Regions from separate parts of the Ensifer sp. EB106-03-01-XG145 genome, predicted to be linked through region 2. Evidence: predicted binding sites of a transcription regulator. Region 2 holds the regulator's gene; each other region holds the start of a gene.
The links. Region 2 encodes LexA, which represses DNA repair genes until DNA is damaged. Its sites were predicted from a motif close to TGTTCNNNNTGTGTTCNG; they were not measured.
Positions count from the first base shown of each region.

Region 1: a site for LexA is predicted at 2,280-2,297, ahead of AC3WWH_RS01340 (YifB family Mg chelatase-like AAA ATPase). Genes of this name have one in related genera too.
Region 3: a site for LexA is predicted at 2,641-2,658, ahead of AC3WWH_RS04020 (PA0069 family radical SAM protein). Genes of this name have one in related genera too.
Region 4: a site for LexA is predicted at 2,289-2,306, ahead of parE (DNA topoisomerase IV subunit B). Genes of this name have one in related genera too.

Region 1 is NZ_JBYTEC010000001.1:255,221-259,429, reverse strand. Features, by position in the region: gene AC3WWH_RS01345 (SRPBCC domain-containing protein) at 1-427, opposite strand, end outside; gene AC3WWH_RS01340 (YifB family Mg chelatase-like AAA ATPase) at 655-2,187, opposite strand; gene gshB (glutathione synthase) at 2,410-3,357, opposite strand; gene AC3WWH_RS01330 (endonuclease/exonuclease/phosphatase family protein) at 3,504-4,209, opposite strand, start outside.
Region 2 is NZ_JBYTEC010000001.1:1,744,074-1,748,282, reverse strand. Features, by position in the region: gene AC3WWH_RS08550 (hypothetical protein) at 1-63, opposite strand, end outside; gene AC3WWH_RS08545 (hypothetical protein) at 72-767, opposite strand; gene AC3WWH_RS08540 (hypothetical protein) at 1,027-1,323, shown strand; gene lexA (transcriptional repressor LexA) at 1,569-2,294, shown strand; gene AC3WWH_RS08530 (hypothetical protein) at 2,385-2,717, opposite strand; tRNA gene AC3WWH_RS08525 (tRNA-Cys) at 2,932-3,005, opposite strand; gene AC3WWH_RS08520 (thermonuclease family protein) at 3,158-3,880, opposite strand; gene AC3WWH_RS08515 (hypothetical protein) at 4,041-4,209, opposite strand, start outside.
Region 3 is NZ_JBYTEC010000001.1:830,287-834,495, reverse strand. Features, by position in the region: gene AC3WWH_RS04040 (tetratricopeptide repeat protein) at 1-242, shown strand, start outside; gene AC3WWH_RS04035 (4-(cytidine 5'-diphospho)-2-C-methyl-D-erythritol kinase) at 250-1,164, shown strand; gene moaB (molybdenum cofactor biosynthesis protein B) at 1,166-1,708, shown strand; gene AC3WWH_RS04025 (glycosyltransferase family protein) at 2,000-2,536, opposite strand; gene AC3WWH_RS04020 (PA0069 family radical SAM protein) at 2,724-3,881, shown strand; gene rnhB (ribonuclease HII) at 4,125-4,209, shown strand, end outside.
Region 4 is NZ_JBYTEC010000001.1:1,505,647-1,509,855, reverse strand. Features, by position in the region: gene AC3WWH_RS07405 (UbiA family prenyltransferase) at 1-1,167, opposite strand, end outside; gene AC3WWH_RS07400 (alpha/beta hydrolase) at 1,295-2,179, opposite strand; gene parE (DNA topoisomerase IV subunit B) at 2,421-4,209, shown strand, end outside.

The DNA of each region.
Region 1 (4,209 bases), 1.5 Mb from region 2:
GATCCTCCTTGGAAATCCCCTCAGGGACGTTTTCGCAGGTGACGCTGACGCGCGTACCGTCGGGCACCGGCTCCAGCGCCCAGGTTATCCGCATTACCCCGGCAAAGGCCGGATCGTCCGATTGGAACGCGGTCTCCTGCACCACGCGCCGATCCGGTTCGAGCGCGACGAAGTGGCCTGAAACGACATCGGTCTGATCCGAGGTCTTGCCCTGCGTCGTGTCATCCGGCGCCTCATAGATCAGCGCCATGCGGAAGGCGCCACCGGCATGTGGCTCGAAAGCGAGCACCTGCCCCTTCATGCCATCGGGCGGCAACCAGACAGCCACTGCAGCGGCATCGACGAGCGCGGCGTAGATCGTCCGTGGAGATGCCTTTATCAGACGATCGGCGCGATCGGTTCTTCGGTCCCTTGATGCATCCGTCATCGGCTGTTCACCTCGCTCCGGTTGTCGAAGGGAAATCGCAACGGAAGAAAGGGCCGCATTACCCCTCTCTTCCGCTGTAAAGCTGATACCGGCCGCGTCAGATCCGCCTGCCGCTACCAGGAAATTGCTCCCAATACTGACGCATGCGGAACGAGACGCGGGATGTCACAACCCGATGCTGGCTTCCAGAACAACATTAGCGCGGACGAACCGACCGGCAAGCGCCGCTATGCCGCCGCCTGCAGTCTCTCGCCGGCAATGCGGTAGGAGATCGCTTCGGCCAGATGGATACGCCCGACGGTCGGCGCGCCGTCGAGGTCCGCAAGTGTGCGCGCGACCTTCAGCACGCGGTGGTAACCGCGGGCGGAGAATTTCATCTTTTCGGCGGCGTCCCGGAGGAGCTGCAGGCCCGATGGATCCGGCTCGGCGATCTTCTCGATCATCGAGGTCGAGCAGCGGGCGTTGCTGGTCAGTTCCGGATGGCCGAGGGCGGCGAAGCGGTCGACCTGCAAGGCGCGGGCGCGGGCAACCCGACGGGCGACGACCTCGCTGCGTTCGGCTGCGGCCGGCTTCAACAGATCGGCGGCGCTGACGGCCGGAACGTCGATGCGGATATCGATGCGGTCCATCAGCGGACCGGAGATGCGCGCCTGGTAATCGGTCATGCAGCGCGGGCCGCGGGCGCAGGTACGTCCGGGCTCACCCGCCATGCCGCAGCGGCAGGGGTTCATGGCGGCGACGAGCTGGATGGCGGCGGGATAGCTCACCCGGTGATTGGCGCGGGCGATAATGCATTCTGCGGTTTCGAGCGGCTGGCGCAGTGCGTCGAGCACCTGCGGCGCGAATTCCGGAAACTCGTCCAGGAACAAGACGCCATGATGGGCGAGCGAGGCCTCGCCGGGCTTGGCGCGCAAGCCGCCACCGACCATGGCGGCCATGGTTGCGGAGTGATGCGGCGTGCGGAACGGCCGCCGGTCCGAGAGTTTGCCGCCCGGCAACTGCCCGGCGATCGAGTGGATCATCGACACTTCGAGCAGCTCGGCCGGATTGAGCGGCGGCAGGATCGACGGCAGCCGCGCGGCGAGCATCGATTTCCCCGACCCCGGCGGTCCCACCATCAGCAGATTGTGGTTGCCAGCAGCAGCCACCTCCAGCGCCCGCTTGGCGCTTTCCTGTCCCTTGATGTCGGCGAGATCGGGAAGGTTGGCAGCGCCCGAGCGGATCGCGGCCTGGGGCCGCGACAGCACCTGCGTGCCGCGGAAATGATTGGCGATCGCGATCAGGCTGCGCGGCGCGAGAATGTCGATCTCCGCACCTGCCCAGGCCGCCTCCGCCCCGCTTTCGGCCGGGCAGATCAGCCCCTTGCCGAGCGCATTGGCGCCGATCGCGGCGGGAAGGGCGCCGGCAACGGCGGCAATGGTGCCGTCGAGATTGAGCTCGCCGATCACGACATAGGGTGAGAGCGCATCGCCGGGAATGGCGCCGAGCGCCGCCATCAGGCCGAGCGCGATCGCGAGATCGAAATGGCTGCCTTCCTTGGGAAGGTCGGCGGGGGCGAGATTGACAGTGACGCGCTTGGCCGGCAGCGCCAGGCCGGAAGCATGAAGCGCCGCCTGCACCCGCTCGCGGCTTTCGGCGACGGCCTTGTCCGGCAGGCCGACGATCTGCATGCCGACCTTGCCCGGCGCGACCATCACCTGCACATCAACCGGCAGTCCCTCGATACCCTGAAATGCGACCGTGCTGACGCGCGCGACCATGGTTGCTCCCTCGCCCGGGCTGCCCGCCATTACGGGCGCCGCAACCGCCTTGGGTTGCAAGACGGAGCCTTGCACGGTTCACGCACAAAAACAAGAACAATTACGGAACATCTGAGGCGAGACCTACGCGCAGTCGTTGGCAAGGGCACAACGCCGCAGCCGCGGGCGGAAGCCCGCGGCAATCTCCGTCATCCGGAGACAGGTTCTACCGAAAGCGCCGGATCAGGCGCGCTTGCGCTCGATCGCATCCCAGAGCAGGCTCGCAACATCGGCGCCGCCAAACTTCTTGACTTCGCGAATGCCGGTCGGCGACGTGACGTTGATCTCGGTCATGTAGTCGCCGATGACGTCGATGCCGACGAAGAGGAAGCCGCGGGCTTTCAGCGCCGGAGCGATGCGGGCGCAGATTTCCCTTTCGCGCGCCGTAAGCTCGGTCGCCTCCGGCCGACCGCCGGCATGCATGTTGGAGCGCGCATCATGTTCGGCCGGAACGCGGTTGATGGCGCCGACCGGCTCACCATCGACGAGCAGGATGCGTTTGTCGCCCTTGCGTACCGCCGGCAGGTATTCCTGGGCGATGAAGGGCTCACGGAACATCTGGCCGAACATTTCCAGAAGGGAAGACAGGTTGCGGTCGTCACGGGTCGAATGGAAGACACCGGCGCCGCCATTGCCGTAGAGCGGCTTCAAGATGATGTCGCCCATCTCCTGGCGGAAGCTGGCGATCTCCTGGGGGTCGCGGGTGATCAGCGTCTTCGGCATCAGGTCGGCGAATTCGGTGACGAAGATCTTCTCCGGCGAATTGCGCACCCAGGCCGGATCGTTGACGACCAGCGTCTTCGGATGCAGGCGTTCCAGAAGATGCGTCGAGGTGATGTAGCCCATGTCGAAGGGCGGATCCTGGCGGAGCAGGATGACGTCCATGGTCGACAGATCGACGCGTTCGGCTTCGCCCAGCGTGAAGTGATCGCCCTTGACGTCGCGCAGCGTCATCTGCTGCACGCTCGCATAGACCTTGCCGTCGCGCAGCGACAGTTTTTCGGGCGTGTAGTGGAAGAGGCGGTAGCCGCGCGACTGTGCCTCGAGGCTCATGGCGAAGGTGGAATCACCCGCGATGTTGATGCCCGACACATGGTCCATCTGGACCCCGACATTGACGATTTTCGCCATCTTCCCGTCCCCTGTGGATCACGTCAAGCGTGATCGATTTCAAATCGTCAGAACGGAAGAGGACGAGAAAACCGCTGCCCTCTCCCGCACTGGAAAAGCCCTCGACATGTAGAATGCGGGCGTGCCTTAAGCAAGGAGAGCTGAGCCTATTCGAAGCCTTCGACCACGCAGGTGATGAGATCGTGATCCGAAAGCGGCCGGCCGGTTTCATCGAGCGAGGGAATGATCCTGGTTTCGCCGATCTTCAGGCCGCGCGCGAGGAACCAGTCGAGCTTCATCGCCCGCTCCGGCCAACGGGTGATCAGGCTCGGCCGGGTCGTCATCACCTCAAGTGCTCCGCCGTGACGGGCGAAGCCGCGGGCGGCGCTCATGGCAAAGAGCCCTTCGGCTTCGAAGTCGCCGCCAGCATGGTTGCCGGTGTTGAGATCACCACCGATCAGCACCGGCAGGCCCGGAAAGGCTTCGTCGAGCGCATCGATCAATTCCCTGACCTGACGCTCGCGGTAGGCCGCGGTCGTCGCGCTTTCAAGATGGGTGGAGACGGCGACGAAGGGGCCCGCCTCGGTCTCGATGACGGCGCCGATCGCGAAACGCTCGCCAAGGCGCGGCTGTTCGGCATCGGTGAACCAGAGACGCTCGCCCCAGAGGCGCAGCATGAAGGGCCGGCCGAGCGGCACCGAAGCCAACAGCGCATTGCCGTGAAAGCCCCTGGCGTTGAAATCATCCTCGCAGAACGCGCGCTCGGTATCGGAGCCGAGGCCCATCTCAATGAATTCGATGCCATAGGCATATTGCATGCCGAGTATAGCAGCGACTTCGGCGGTCGGATGGCGCTGGCCGGTGCGGGCCATG
Region 2 (4,209 bases):
GGGTGACCCGCACCCATGCAAAATTTTAGGAATATTCACCTCTCCCCGCGGACCGACGCTCACGCCAAAGATCACATGGCAAAGGGATCTTTCGACGACTTGGTCTGGCCGCCGCCAGCAAAGGGGTCATTGTTTGGCGCATTCCCGCCGGCGCCCGCAAACGGATCGGCGGCCGCCCCCTGCCCGCCGTTTGGCATCAACGCAATCACCGCCTCCTGGCATTTGAACATCTCGCTGACGGCCTTCATCGAATCGCGCAGGCTGAGGCTCGCCACGACGCGCCCTTCGAACGCCAGCGCCAGCGTGTTCTTGCGCACGAATTCGGTGAAGAAGTCGGTGTTGGAGAAGTTGACGACCAGAGCCTTCGAGCCTGTGAGGTCCACGCCGAACGCGACAGCCGGCCACTGGCGGCCACGGTCGAGCTGCAAGGCGACGTCATACTCCCGCTGCGGCTCGATCGATTTCCAGTCGGCATTGCCGATCGAAAGAAACGCCAGGTTCGCCGATCCTCTCGGGTAAAAGCCGATTCGAAGGATCATTCCGGCGTCGTAGCTCGTCGCCGCATAGCACGAGCCGCCCAAGGACGGATCGGAGCCCACCGTCCAGGCATTGACCTCCTTCCAGATATTCGAACGCCCTTCTTCAGCAGAGGCCGCTCCCGCCGCCACCAACAGACAGAGAACCGCCAACGACAATCTACGCATGCAATCACCCCATTTTTCCCGCAAAGTTATCGTTTTTTTACTACCTGTCGAGACGTGCGACATCTTCACAACACGGATTTGTGCACGCCCGTAGCGAGGCCGCGACTTGGCGCAACCCATGCGATTGCGGCAAGGACGGCGCGCCAGGCTGAGGCGGCTTCGCCGCTGCGTGCCCCTGGCGCAAAACGGCCACAGCCTGCACCCAAAGAGCTGTTGAACACATGACAGTGATCGCCAAGCTTGCTGGACTTCGGAACGAAAGCGCGGTTCACATCGTTAACCGCCCCGTAGTCCCACCCTTGCATCAAAGTGGACGATCACCGTGCTTGCCGCCCTGCTTCTCGCTTCGATAGTCGCATCGCCTAATATGCCTGACGTCAAGCTCAGCGCCGCCACGGTGGACGAACTTCAGACCGATTTCGAGAGCGCCGTGCCATGCCATCAGATCGATGGACGCAAGGTGTGGAAGGGTGCGATCGCGTTCTACATCCAGTCGTTCGTCTATGATGGCGACAGGCCGGTCGCGACCGATGCGGCGGATGCCGTACTTCCAGAAGACAACAGCGCCGAGACGGTGAAGGAATTCGAAGACGCGTGCGCCGCCACGCAGCCGGCCTAGCCTCTTTGCACAAAAACGCTCGCGATTCGTTCGAATCGCCGTGCGTCGCGTAATGCGCTACGCCGCCGCCCTCCGTTTGGGCACGATCATCGCCCAAAGCCGCTCTGCTCCCGTAAAAGTGACCAATCGACACGCACAGACGCGCCAATTGTCTGAGTTCACGGAATTTTAGGCACTTGCGGAACACATATGGAACAGATAGTGTCTGTTCTTGATTTGTTTCACGCCTCTGGGAGCGACGTGCCATGCTGACCCGCAAGCAACAGGAATTGCTTCTCTTCATTCACGAACGCATGAAGGAGTCGGGCGTCCCACCATCTTTCGATGAAATGAAGGATGCGCTCGACCTGGCGTCGAAGTCCGGCATTCACCGCCTGATCACGGCACTCGAAGAACGCGGGTTCATTCGCCGTCTGCCGAACCGGGCTCGCGCGCTCGAGGTCATCAAGCTTCCGGAGGCTTACGTATCCAGCCAGCAGCAGCCCCGCCGCGGCTTCTCGCCCAGCGTGATCGAGGGCAGCCTCGGCAAGCCGCCAGTGGCCGCTCCTGCCGCACCGCCGAAGCCCGCGCCCGTGGCCGACAACACATCGGTTTCCGTGCCGGTCATGGGCCGCATCGCTGCCGGTGTGCCGATCTCGGCCATCCAGAATAACACGCACGACATTACCGTTCCGCTCGACATGATCGGCAACGGCGAACACTACGCTCTCGAAGTCAAGGGCGATTCGATGATCGAAGCCGGCATCTTCGACGGCGACACCGTGATCATCCGCAATGGCAATACGGCCAATCCCGGCGATATCATCGTGGCGCTCGTGGATGATGAGGAAGCGACGCTGAAGCGCTTCCGGCGCAAGGGCGCATCGATCGCGCTCGAAGCCGCGAACCCTGCCTACGAAACAAGGATTTTTGGGCCCGATCGGGTGAAGATCCAGGGCAAGCTCGTCGGGCTGATCCGCCGCTACCACTGATTCCGAGGGAAACCTGGCATCCGACCGAGCCTCGCCACCGCTTGCGGCTGCGAGGCTCTGTTTATTGAAGGCGACCTGAAGGCACGCCTCTTACTCGTGGATGGTGTACTCGCCGAGCTCGCAGAGGTCCTGCATGTCTTCGGTCGTATCGAGGCCGGAGCCTTCTTCGAACTCGAAGCGCATGTCGTACTTGCAGACCTCCCGGCCGTCGGCGATGGTGATCTCCATGTCTTCCCCTGGGTTCAGCACCTGCCGGCCGAAAACATCGTCTTCCCACTCGTTGACGCCCACAGGCGACGTATAGAAGTTCGTCAGCACTGCGCCCGTGTTGTTCTTCAGCTTGAAAACCAGATCCTCTGCCTGCGCCTCAAATGTGGTCGCAGCGAAGAGGGCCAAGGCCGTCAGGACAAGTTTCGTCTTCATATATGCCATTGCCTCCGTTTTGATGATGACGGACGCTACCGATGCGGCTGATGTCAGCGGAGTCATCGTTCCCCCTCTACCGATTTCACCGAAGCGATAAGATCCGATAGTGGCTTAGAAGACGTGGCTTGTGCGGGCGTGTGGAGGCAAACACACACAATCGCTCTGCCCTGAGGCAGAACGTCTATCCGCACTAAAATGAGGTGAGAGTTATTGGAGGCCTCGCCCGGAATTGAACCGGGGTACAAGGATTTGCAGTCCTCTGCGTCACCACTCCGCCACGAGGCCTCACAGCTCGGATAACCGAGCGTTGGCGCGGATTTAGAATGATTGCAGAAAAACCGCAAGAGGCATTTTCCGAAAAACGCGCCGTCGATTTGTAAGACGGATACTTTCCACAGAGCGATCGCGAACCTCCGCCGATCGCATCTGGGGTGGCCTCAACACCAGGGCGTCGCGTGTCCTGTCCACGGCCGCACCAGCCCCTCGGATACGAGCACACGCCCGATAGACTGGTCGCCGCGGGTGACCAGCCGCAGCTTTTCACCGGCCTTGGCATCCTGACGGCCGCTCGCCGTTTCCAGCCTGAAGTCACCCGCATTCAACAATTCGCGCAGGCGCTGCTTGGCATAGAAGCCGCGCGAACGTTCCTTGTCGCAGCTTGCCTGGCGAATACGCGGCGCATCGACGTCTGCGACGCGGATCGTTTCGCCGTGGTACAGGAAGGTGGCGCCGTCGATCACGCAGTTGTCGTTGCGAATCCCGCAGAAATAAAACTGATCCGTGCGAACGGATGCCGTCTTCACTTCCTCACTGGGCCGCACCACGGGTGTCGGCGCCTTGGCGCCGACGTCAACGGACGGCACCGGAGCGGCAAGGGCAACTCTTGTCACCGGATTCGGCTTCCGCTTCTCCGCCTGTTGCGCGGGACGCTCGTCCGCTTTCTGCGCGACACGAACGGGCTTCGGCCTCGACTCGTGTCGGGACGTGGACGCGACCACGTCCGATACCACCGGCCAATGTTTCAGTTCGGCGCGATGATCGTAAGCGACCACGCCGCCGACAGTGAGTGCGGCGGCCAGATACCACGGCGCCATACCGCCTTGTTTGCCCCTGCTCCGACCGGAATTCCGGCTTCGACGTTTCGTAGTGGCTTTGGCCATGCGTCCCCATCCTGATTCGCGACCGCATTATGCGTTTGATGGGTTGCCGAAAAGTTTTCGGCGGCCTCCCTCAACAAAGGGTTCAGCCGCTTCGCTGGGAATCAATTGGCAGAGAATCGAAGCCGAGGCATCCGGGACGGTTGACCGCAATAGCTCCGGTTCACGAGCCGTTCGAAGAATTGGCTCGTCCGCGCCAGCGCGCCCACCAGACAGCCAGCCGACGCCGGCGACGGCGGACGGATGGGATATCGTGCGAAAGCACGATGAGGCCCAACGGTATCATCCAGAAGCCGAGCACCGGCAGAAAGCCGAGAAAACCAAAGAAGATC
Region 3 (4,209 bases), 910 kb from region 2:
TCAACGATCACCTCGGTGACGCATACTGGCGCGTCGGCCGCAAGCTCGAAGCGGTGTTCCAATGGACACAGACGCTTGAGCTGAAGCCCGAGGAAGCCGAGATCCCGAAGATCAAGGCGAAGATCGAAAACGGCCTGCCGCCGCTGAAGGAAGAGGTTCCGGCCTCCGCCGATGCCAAGGAAACCGCGCCGAAGAAGGTGACCCCGGAAGCGGAAGCGCCGGCGCCGGACAAGAAGTCCTGATCGATCCATGATTGATGACGGCATCGCGGGCTTCACGCTGACGCGCGCGGCGCCCGCAAAGATCAATCTGGCGCTCCACGTCGTCGGCCAGCGGGCCGACGGCCACCACCTTCTCGAAAGCCTCGTCACCTTTGCCGATCGCGGCGACCGGATCGGCTTTGCATCGGCAGACGCCGACCTCTTTACCGTATCGGGGCCCTTTGCCGCAGAACTGCCAATGGATGCCAGCGCCCAGGGCGGCAATCTGGTCCTAAAGGCGCGAGATGTCCTGCGTGAGGAACTGCGGTCCCGCAACCTCGCCGCTGCCGGCCCTGTTCATCTGCATCTCGAAAAGAATTTGCCCCTCGCTTCCGGCATCGGCGGCGGTTCCGCCGACGCGGCGGCGACGCTTCTTGGGCTTCTCCAACTTTGGCACGCCGCGATCGAACCCTCCCGCCTCGATGCAATGGCATTGGCGCTCGGCGCCGACGTACCGATGTGCCTCGCCGGCATTCCTCTCGTGGCGAAAGGCATCGGTGAGGACATCACGCCGCTTGCCGACCTTCCATCCCTGCCCCTCGTACTGGTCAATCCGCTCGTTGCCGTTTCGACGCCGGTGGTGTTCCGGACGCTCGCGAACAAGACCAATGCGCCGCTCGTTTTGCCTCAGGCTTCGGGAACGCTCGACGCGTGGCTGGCGGCAATGGCAACGATGCGCAACGATCTGCAGCCGCCGGCGCAGCAGCTGCAGCCTGTCATCGGCGACGTCTGCCAGTCGCTGATGGAGGCCGGGGCCCTGCTGGTTCGGATGTCGGGCTCAGGCGCCACTTGCTTCGGCATTTTCGACAACGGTGAGCGTGCGGCTGCGACAGCGCGTACTCTTTCGGAGGCGCAGCCCGGCTGGTACGTTCTCGCCTGCAACACGATAGGAAGAGGCAAGTAGAATGGCTGGCATCGACGAAAAACGCCCCTTCGTTCCCGTCGGAATTGCTGTCCTCACGGTGTCCGACACCCGCACGCTCGCCGACGACAAATCGGGCGACACGCTGGAGGCGCGGGTGCGCGACGCAGGTCATCGCCTGGAAGCGCGCGCGATCGTGCCGGACGATCGGGCGCAGATTTACGACCAGGTGAAGGCCTGGACGCTCGAACCGACGATCGACGTGGTGATCACGACCGGTGGCACGGGCTTCACCGGCCGGGACGTGACGCCGGAGGCGCTGGAGCCGCTGTTCGAAAAGCGCATGGACGGCTTCTCCGAGGTTTTCCATCGGATCTCCTACGAGAAGATCGGCACCTCGACGATCCAGTCACGCGCAACCGGCGGCGTTGCCAACGCCACCTTCATTTTCGTTCTGCCCGGCTCACCCGGCGCCTGCCGCGATGCGTGGGACGGCATATTGAAGCAGCAGCTCGATTACCGGCACATGCCCTGCAATTTCGTCGAGATCATGCCCCGGCTCGACGAGCACCTCAAACGCGGTTAAGCCCGGATCCTCCACGTCCCATCGCACTTTCGGCCCGTCTGTTACCTTTGGAACTGACAGCCATTTTTCGTGCCTTTAGCGTCCGATCATCAGCCCACCGAAGATCGGACGCCGCACGTTTCTTTTCAGGCTGCAAAGACGCCTCCCCGCCGATATCCCCGGGCGGGGAGAACAAGGGGATACGACGTGCAGCCAGAATGCTGCCCGGCAAGAAATTTACCAGACAAGGTCATTTGAGAGCCACCTTGAGGTGCCGTCCCCTGGGACTGGCACCTTTTTAGTGCACAGCGATCAGGAGCGTCCCGGCGTCGGCTTGCTTTCGGTGACGACCCAGGCCGGAACGAGCTCCGTCGAGAGTTTGCGGACCGCCCGGACATTCGTCATGTCGCCGAGGCATCGATTGCCATCGGCCGCTGCGAGCGCATCATGCTTGTTCACCAGGAAACCCGTTTCCAGCGGCTTTCTTCGCCGGATCAGGCGGCGGAAGAACGGTTTGCGGTGCATTCTGGAATCGGAGAAGCGCGCGGGCGCCCTGTTGAGCGAGACGTATTCGGCAAGCTCGTCGATCCACCGGCCGATCGGACGGGCACCGGGTTCGAGCAGCATCAGCCATTCGCCGCGCGCCGAACGCACGACGTCGCCGAGATTCCAATCGACGTGAAAGCGGCAGCCGGCCGCTTCCGCCACACGCGACGAGCCGTCCTTGGAGCCGTGATCGAGGACAATCACATCACTGACGAGGCCCTCCACGGCGCCGGCGACGAGCACCGACAGCGTCTGCACCAGCTCGGCTTCGTTGTCCCGCGTTTCCATGATGATCGTCAGCATAGCCCGTCCTACCGCATCACACTCACAATTGCTACATGCACTGCTGGCTTGGCTGAAAACCAAACCGGGGAGCACGAAACTCCAAACGTACTGCTCCCGCTTTTTGTTCTTGAATTGTTCTCGCATTCGCGATAGGAAAATAATCAGAACAAAACGGGATCAAAGATCTGATTCCGGGGAGATTCCAATGAACGAGCTGTCTCAGATCAGGCAGGGTGCGCTTGCGCCCGCCAATACGGCAGATGTCGCCGAAGCGATGATGAGCGCAACAGGCTTGCGGATCGATATCGACCGCCGCCGCGGACGCGGCGCCGGGCTCAACACGTCCGGCCGCTTCGAGCCGCAGGCGCGGGAAAGCTTCGACGACGGCTGGGAAAGCCTGGAAGATCTGCCCCCCTTCAAGACCGAAGTCCAGGTCGAGAAGCCGCGGACGGTGATCACCCGAAATGAATCTCCCGATATCTCCTTTGACCGTTCGATCAACCCCTATCGCGGATGCGAGCACGGCTGCATCTATTGTTTCGCCCGCCCCACACACGCCTTCATGGGCCTGTCGGCGGGTCTGGATTTCGAGGCGAAGCTCTTCGCCAAGCCGGATGCCGCGCGGCTCCTGGAGCGCGAACTGGCGCGACCGGATTACAAGGTCAGGCCCATCGCCATCGGCACCAACACCGATCCCTATCAGCCGATTGAAAAGGAATGGCGCATCATGCGCCAGATCCTCGAAGTGCTGAGGGACGCCAACCACCCGGTCATGATCGTCACCAAATCGGCGATGGTCACCCGCGACATCGACATCCTCGCGCCAATGGCCGAGAAGGGACTGGCGCGGGTCGGCATTTCAGTCACCACGCTCGACCGCAAGCTGGCGAGGACAATGGAGCCCCGCGCCGCAACGCCGCCCAAGCGGCTGGAGGCGATGCGTGCCATTGCCGAGGCCGGCATCCCCGCCGGGGTTCTCGTCTCTCCGATCATCCCGGCGCTCAACGACCATGAGATCGAGCGGGTTCTCGAAGCGGCAAGGACGGCCGGTGCGACGGAGGCGAGCTATGTGCTGTTGCGCTTGCCGCTCGAAGTCAGCCCGCTGTTTCGTGACTGGCTTCTGCGCAACTATCCGGACCGCTACCGCCACGTCATGTCGCTCGTCCGCTCCATGCGTGGCGGCAAGGACTATGACGCCGAGTTCGGCAAGCGCATGAAAGGCGCCGGCCCCTATGCCTGGCAGATCGGCCGCCGCTTCGATCTCGCCACCAAGCGCCTCGGCTTCAACCCGACACGCCGCCAGCTTCGCGACGATCTGTTCGTGCCGCCGCTCGGAACGGGGGTGCAACTCTCGCTTCTTTGAAGGTTTTCCGGAATGGCCGCACGATGGCTATTTCGGGTTTGTGGCCAGCGATAGGCGCCGAGGATGCCCGGGAAATGGGAGAGCTGTCACCGCTCCCCTCAGGCAAGCCGGTGTGAACGCTAGAAGGTCGCAAAACAGTTCCGGTGCCCCGCCCCCGCCTGGGGCATCGGCCATCCCCCCGTCCGCCGCCGCACTCGGACCTGGGGGCTTGAAGAGAATCGGTCGATCATGCGAATTAGACTTATGTCTCGCAGGTCGTCCGATTCTCCCCTTTTTCCCGATATCATCGAAGCACCCGATTTCAGTTTTGAACTCTCGGCAAGAGGTG
Region 4 (4,209 bases), 240 kb from region 2:
CATCTCGAAATCGACAGCGAGATAGCCGCGCCCCGGAACGTTGCCGCCATCCTTGTCGTCGAATTCGTGCAACTCGACATAGCGCTTCACCAGCGCCAGGCTGAGGAAGAAGAAGATGGCGAAGGAGACCAGCCAGAAGGAGAGTTCCGTGCCCGTGGCCGCGGCACCGGCAACAATGCGCGTGGTGTAGAGGCCGGCGAGCGTGAAGACGTCGACCAACAGCTTGCGCTTCAGCACGAAGGTATAGGCAGTCGTCGCGCAGGCATAGAACGCCAGCACACCGGCAAATTTCCATGGCAGCAACAGCGTCAGCGACAGCGATGCCAGGACGAGGCAGCCGGCAAGAATGAGCGCTGTCGGCACCGACATCTGGCCGCTGGCGAGCGGCCTGTGACGCTTCTTTGCATGGCGGCGATCATTGGCGAGGTCCGAAAGATCGTTGATGACATAGACCGCCGAGGCGAGGAAGCTGAAGGCGAAGAAGGCGACGATGACGCTCATGATCGCGTCGAAATGCAGCACCTCATGATTGAGGATCATCGGCACGCCGATGAGTACGTTTTTCGCCCATTGATGCACGCGGATGGACTTCAACGGCGCAAGCGCGCTCACCTTGCCGGTCTCCAGCCGTTCCGCGTCATGATTGCGGCGCCACTTCTCCGCCGCAGCATCCGGGGCGACCACGATCGCACGCCGCGCTACCTCGAAAACGGCGATATCGTCACGGCTGTTGCCCATATAGTCGAAGGCACCGTCGCCGAAACGATCGACCAACGCCTGGCGCTTGCGGCTGCTCGTCAGATTGAGCGCATCGGTCGAATGCATGACCGAGGAAAAAAGTCCGACATGATCGGCAACGTCTCTGGCGACCGACGGTGCAGCGCCGGTGACGAGCACCAGTTCGCGGCCCGCCTTTCTCTCCTCGGCGAGCCGATCGATGACGGCCTGCCGGTAGGGCCAGTCCTGAGCCTTGCGGCCGGAACGCAAGGCCACCTCATGCTTCAGCCGCGCCTTGCCCTTCGCCAACCAGAACAGCATGGGAAAGAGCATCAGCGGATTGCGCAAGAGAATGATCGCCGCACCTTCCCACAGCGTATCGGCGGCCAACAAAGTACCGTCCAGATCCACACACAGCGGAATGTGCCGTGTCTCGGTGCGCGCGTCCATGAATTCCATCCCAGCCATAATTGCCGGGCATGATGACGTCTTCAACTTTCCAGAGTGGAAACGCGGGCCACAATCTCGCCCGGAAACTGTCGGGCTGGTTAACAAATGTCAGCGGCGCGGACAAAGGTCAGCGGCGACCGATCCAGTTCAATGCATCGCGCCAGTCGGTCATGCGCACCGGGGTGCCGTGCGAGCCGGTTTCGAAGAGGACGAAGCGTGTCGGGTAGCCTTGGCCCTTCAGCGTGCGATAGAGCGCTTTCTGGCTCTCGGCCGGATAGACGCTGTCGCGGCTGCCATGGCTGAAGAACATGGGCAGCTTCGCCTTGTAGGCGGCGCTCTTGGTGAAATCGGGGTCGCTTACGCCACCCATGACCATCATGCCGCTGAGAGCCGTGACCGCGGAGGCATCGCGCGAAACGCCCCAGCAGATGAAGCTTCCCATCGAGGCGCAGGCCAGCACCACGGGGCGACCGCCGGAGCGTTCGGAAACCTGCTTGACCAGGCCGGCAATATCCGCAGCGCCTGCCGTGTCGAAGGAGCGGACGCTCGGCGCGTAGTAGACTCCGCCATTGGCGACGGCGAGGTTCTTCAGCCGGTTGAAGTTGCCGCCGAAGGAAAAATCGTTGGTGCCGAGCCGGCGATCGCCACCGCGGCCGTGGATGAAGATCACCGTGAAGGCAGCGCCGCGGTCCGGACCGACGCGGGTCACGTCAAGCGAGCTACCGCCAATGTCGAGCGTCTCGTTGACCTGCTCGCTTTTCACGCCCAGCGAAACATAGGCGCGCTTCACCCGGCGTTCCGGAATTTCGTCCCGTTCGTTGATGTCGCGCAGTTCCTGATATTCCACCGTCAGGTCGTCGCCGCCATCATTTTGTTGCAGCACCTTGGCATAGGAGAAAAGCTCGTCCTTGAAGGGTTTCAATGTCTGCGCTTGAGCCGCGGAAGCGCCTGCGGCGAAGGCCGCAGCCAGAAAAAGCCGGCGAAACGGAAAAACAGTTGTGGACACGGCCAATGACGGGCTCCCTCTTTGGCCGGAAGCCTTGCCATCGCCCGGACGCCAAAGCAACACTTGCTCCGTAACAGGGCCGCAAAGGCGGCATTTCACCTGCAAGCGATGCCAGCATTCTCCTTTTGTTCGCTCTTTCGGCGGGAGTCTGGCAGAATTCAGGTGATTCGACCGCCGGGGGATGGCGGCAAAGTCGAGGTCTTGCTATGGCCTCTCCCCAAGTGACAGGAACGATCCGAACGGCCCCATGGACGACAACAGCGACCTCTTCTCAATGCCCGAGCAACCAAAGCCCGTACAGCCGAGCGCCAAACCGGCTGTGCCAGTGGCACCAGTCGCGCGCGAAGAGCCGCGCCCTGCCCCGAAGGGTAGCGACGGCAGCGACTACGATGCTTCGGCGATCGAGGTGCTCGAAGGGCTGGAGCCAGTTCGTCGTCGTCCGGGCATGTATATCGGCGGCACCGACGAGAAGGCGCTGCACCACCTCTTCGCCGAAGTCATCGACAACTCGATGGACGAAGCGGTCGCCGGTCATGCAAATTTCATCGAAGTCCACCTCGATGCCGACGGCTTCCTGACGGTCACGGACAACGGCCGTGGTATCCCGGTCGAGAACCATCCGAAATTCCCGGGCAAGTCGACGCTCGAAGTCGTCATGACCATCCTCCATGCCGGCGGCAAGTTCGACGGCAAGGCCTATGAGACGTCGGGCGGTCTTCACGGTGTGGGCGTTTCCGTCGTCAATGCGCTCTCCGATGCGCTCGAGGTCGAGGTCGCACGCAACCGCAAGCTCTACCGGCAGCGCTTCTCCCGCGGCATTCCGCAGGGTGGGCTCGAGGAACTCGGCGACGTTCACAATCGCCGTGGCACGCGCGTTCGTTTCCATCCGGACCCGGACATCTTCGGGCCGCATGCGCATTTCGAGCCCGGACGGCTTTTCCGCATGGCGCGCTCGAAGGCCTATCTCTTCGGCGGCGTCGAAATCCGCTGGTCCTGCGATCCGTCGCTGCTGCCGGAAGGCTCAGAGATCCCGGACAAGGCGGTCTTCCACTTCCCGGGCGGCCTGAAGGATTATCTTGCCGCCACACTCGGGAAGGAATTCACCGTCACCCGCGAGATCTTCGCCGGCAAGTCGGAGAAGGCCAACGGCCACGGCTCGCTCGAATGGGCGGTCACCTGGTATGGTGGCGACCAGCAGGTCCATTCCTACTGCAACACCATCCCGACGCCCGAGGGCGGCACGCACGAAGCGGGCTTCCGCATCGCGCTGACCAAGGGCCTGAAAAACTACGCCGAGCTGACGCAGAACAAGCGCGCGTCGATCGTCACCACTGACGACGTGATGATCTCGGCGGCGGGCATGCTGTCGGTCTTCATCCGCGAACCGGAATTCGTCGGCCAGACGAAGGACAAGCTCGCGACGGTCGAGGCACAGCGCATCGTCGAAAACGCGCTCCGCGACCCCTTCGATCACTACCTTGCCGACAATCCGGGAGAAGCCGCCAAGCTGCTCGACTGGGTGGTCGAGCGCGCCGAAGAGCGCGTGCGCCGGCGCAAGGAAAAGGAAGTCAACCGCAAGACGGCAGTGCGCAAGCTGCGCTTGCCGGGCAAGCTTGCGGACTGCTCGCAGAACACGGCCGAAGGCGCTGAACTCTTCATCGTCGAAGGGGACTCGGCAGGCGGATCGGCAAAGCAGGCACGCAACCGCGCCAACCAGGCGATCCTGCCGCTCCGCGGTAAGATCCTCAACGTCGCAAGCGCGGGCCGCGAAAAGCTCAGCGCCAACCAGCAGATCACCGACCTCATTCAGGCACTCGGCTGCGGCACGCGTAGCAAGTACCGCGAAGAGGATTTGCGCTACGAACGCATCGTCGTCATGACTGACGCCGACGTCGACGGCGCGCATATCGCCTCGCTGCTCATCACCTTCTTCTATCAGGAGATGCCAGAGCTCATTCGCGGCGGTCACCTCTATCTCGCCGTACCGCCGCTCTATCGCATCAGCCAGGGCTCGAAGACGCTCTACGCCCGCGACG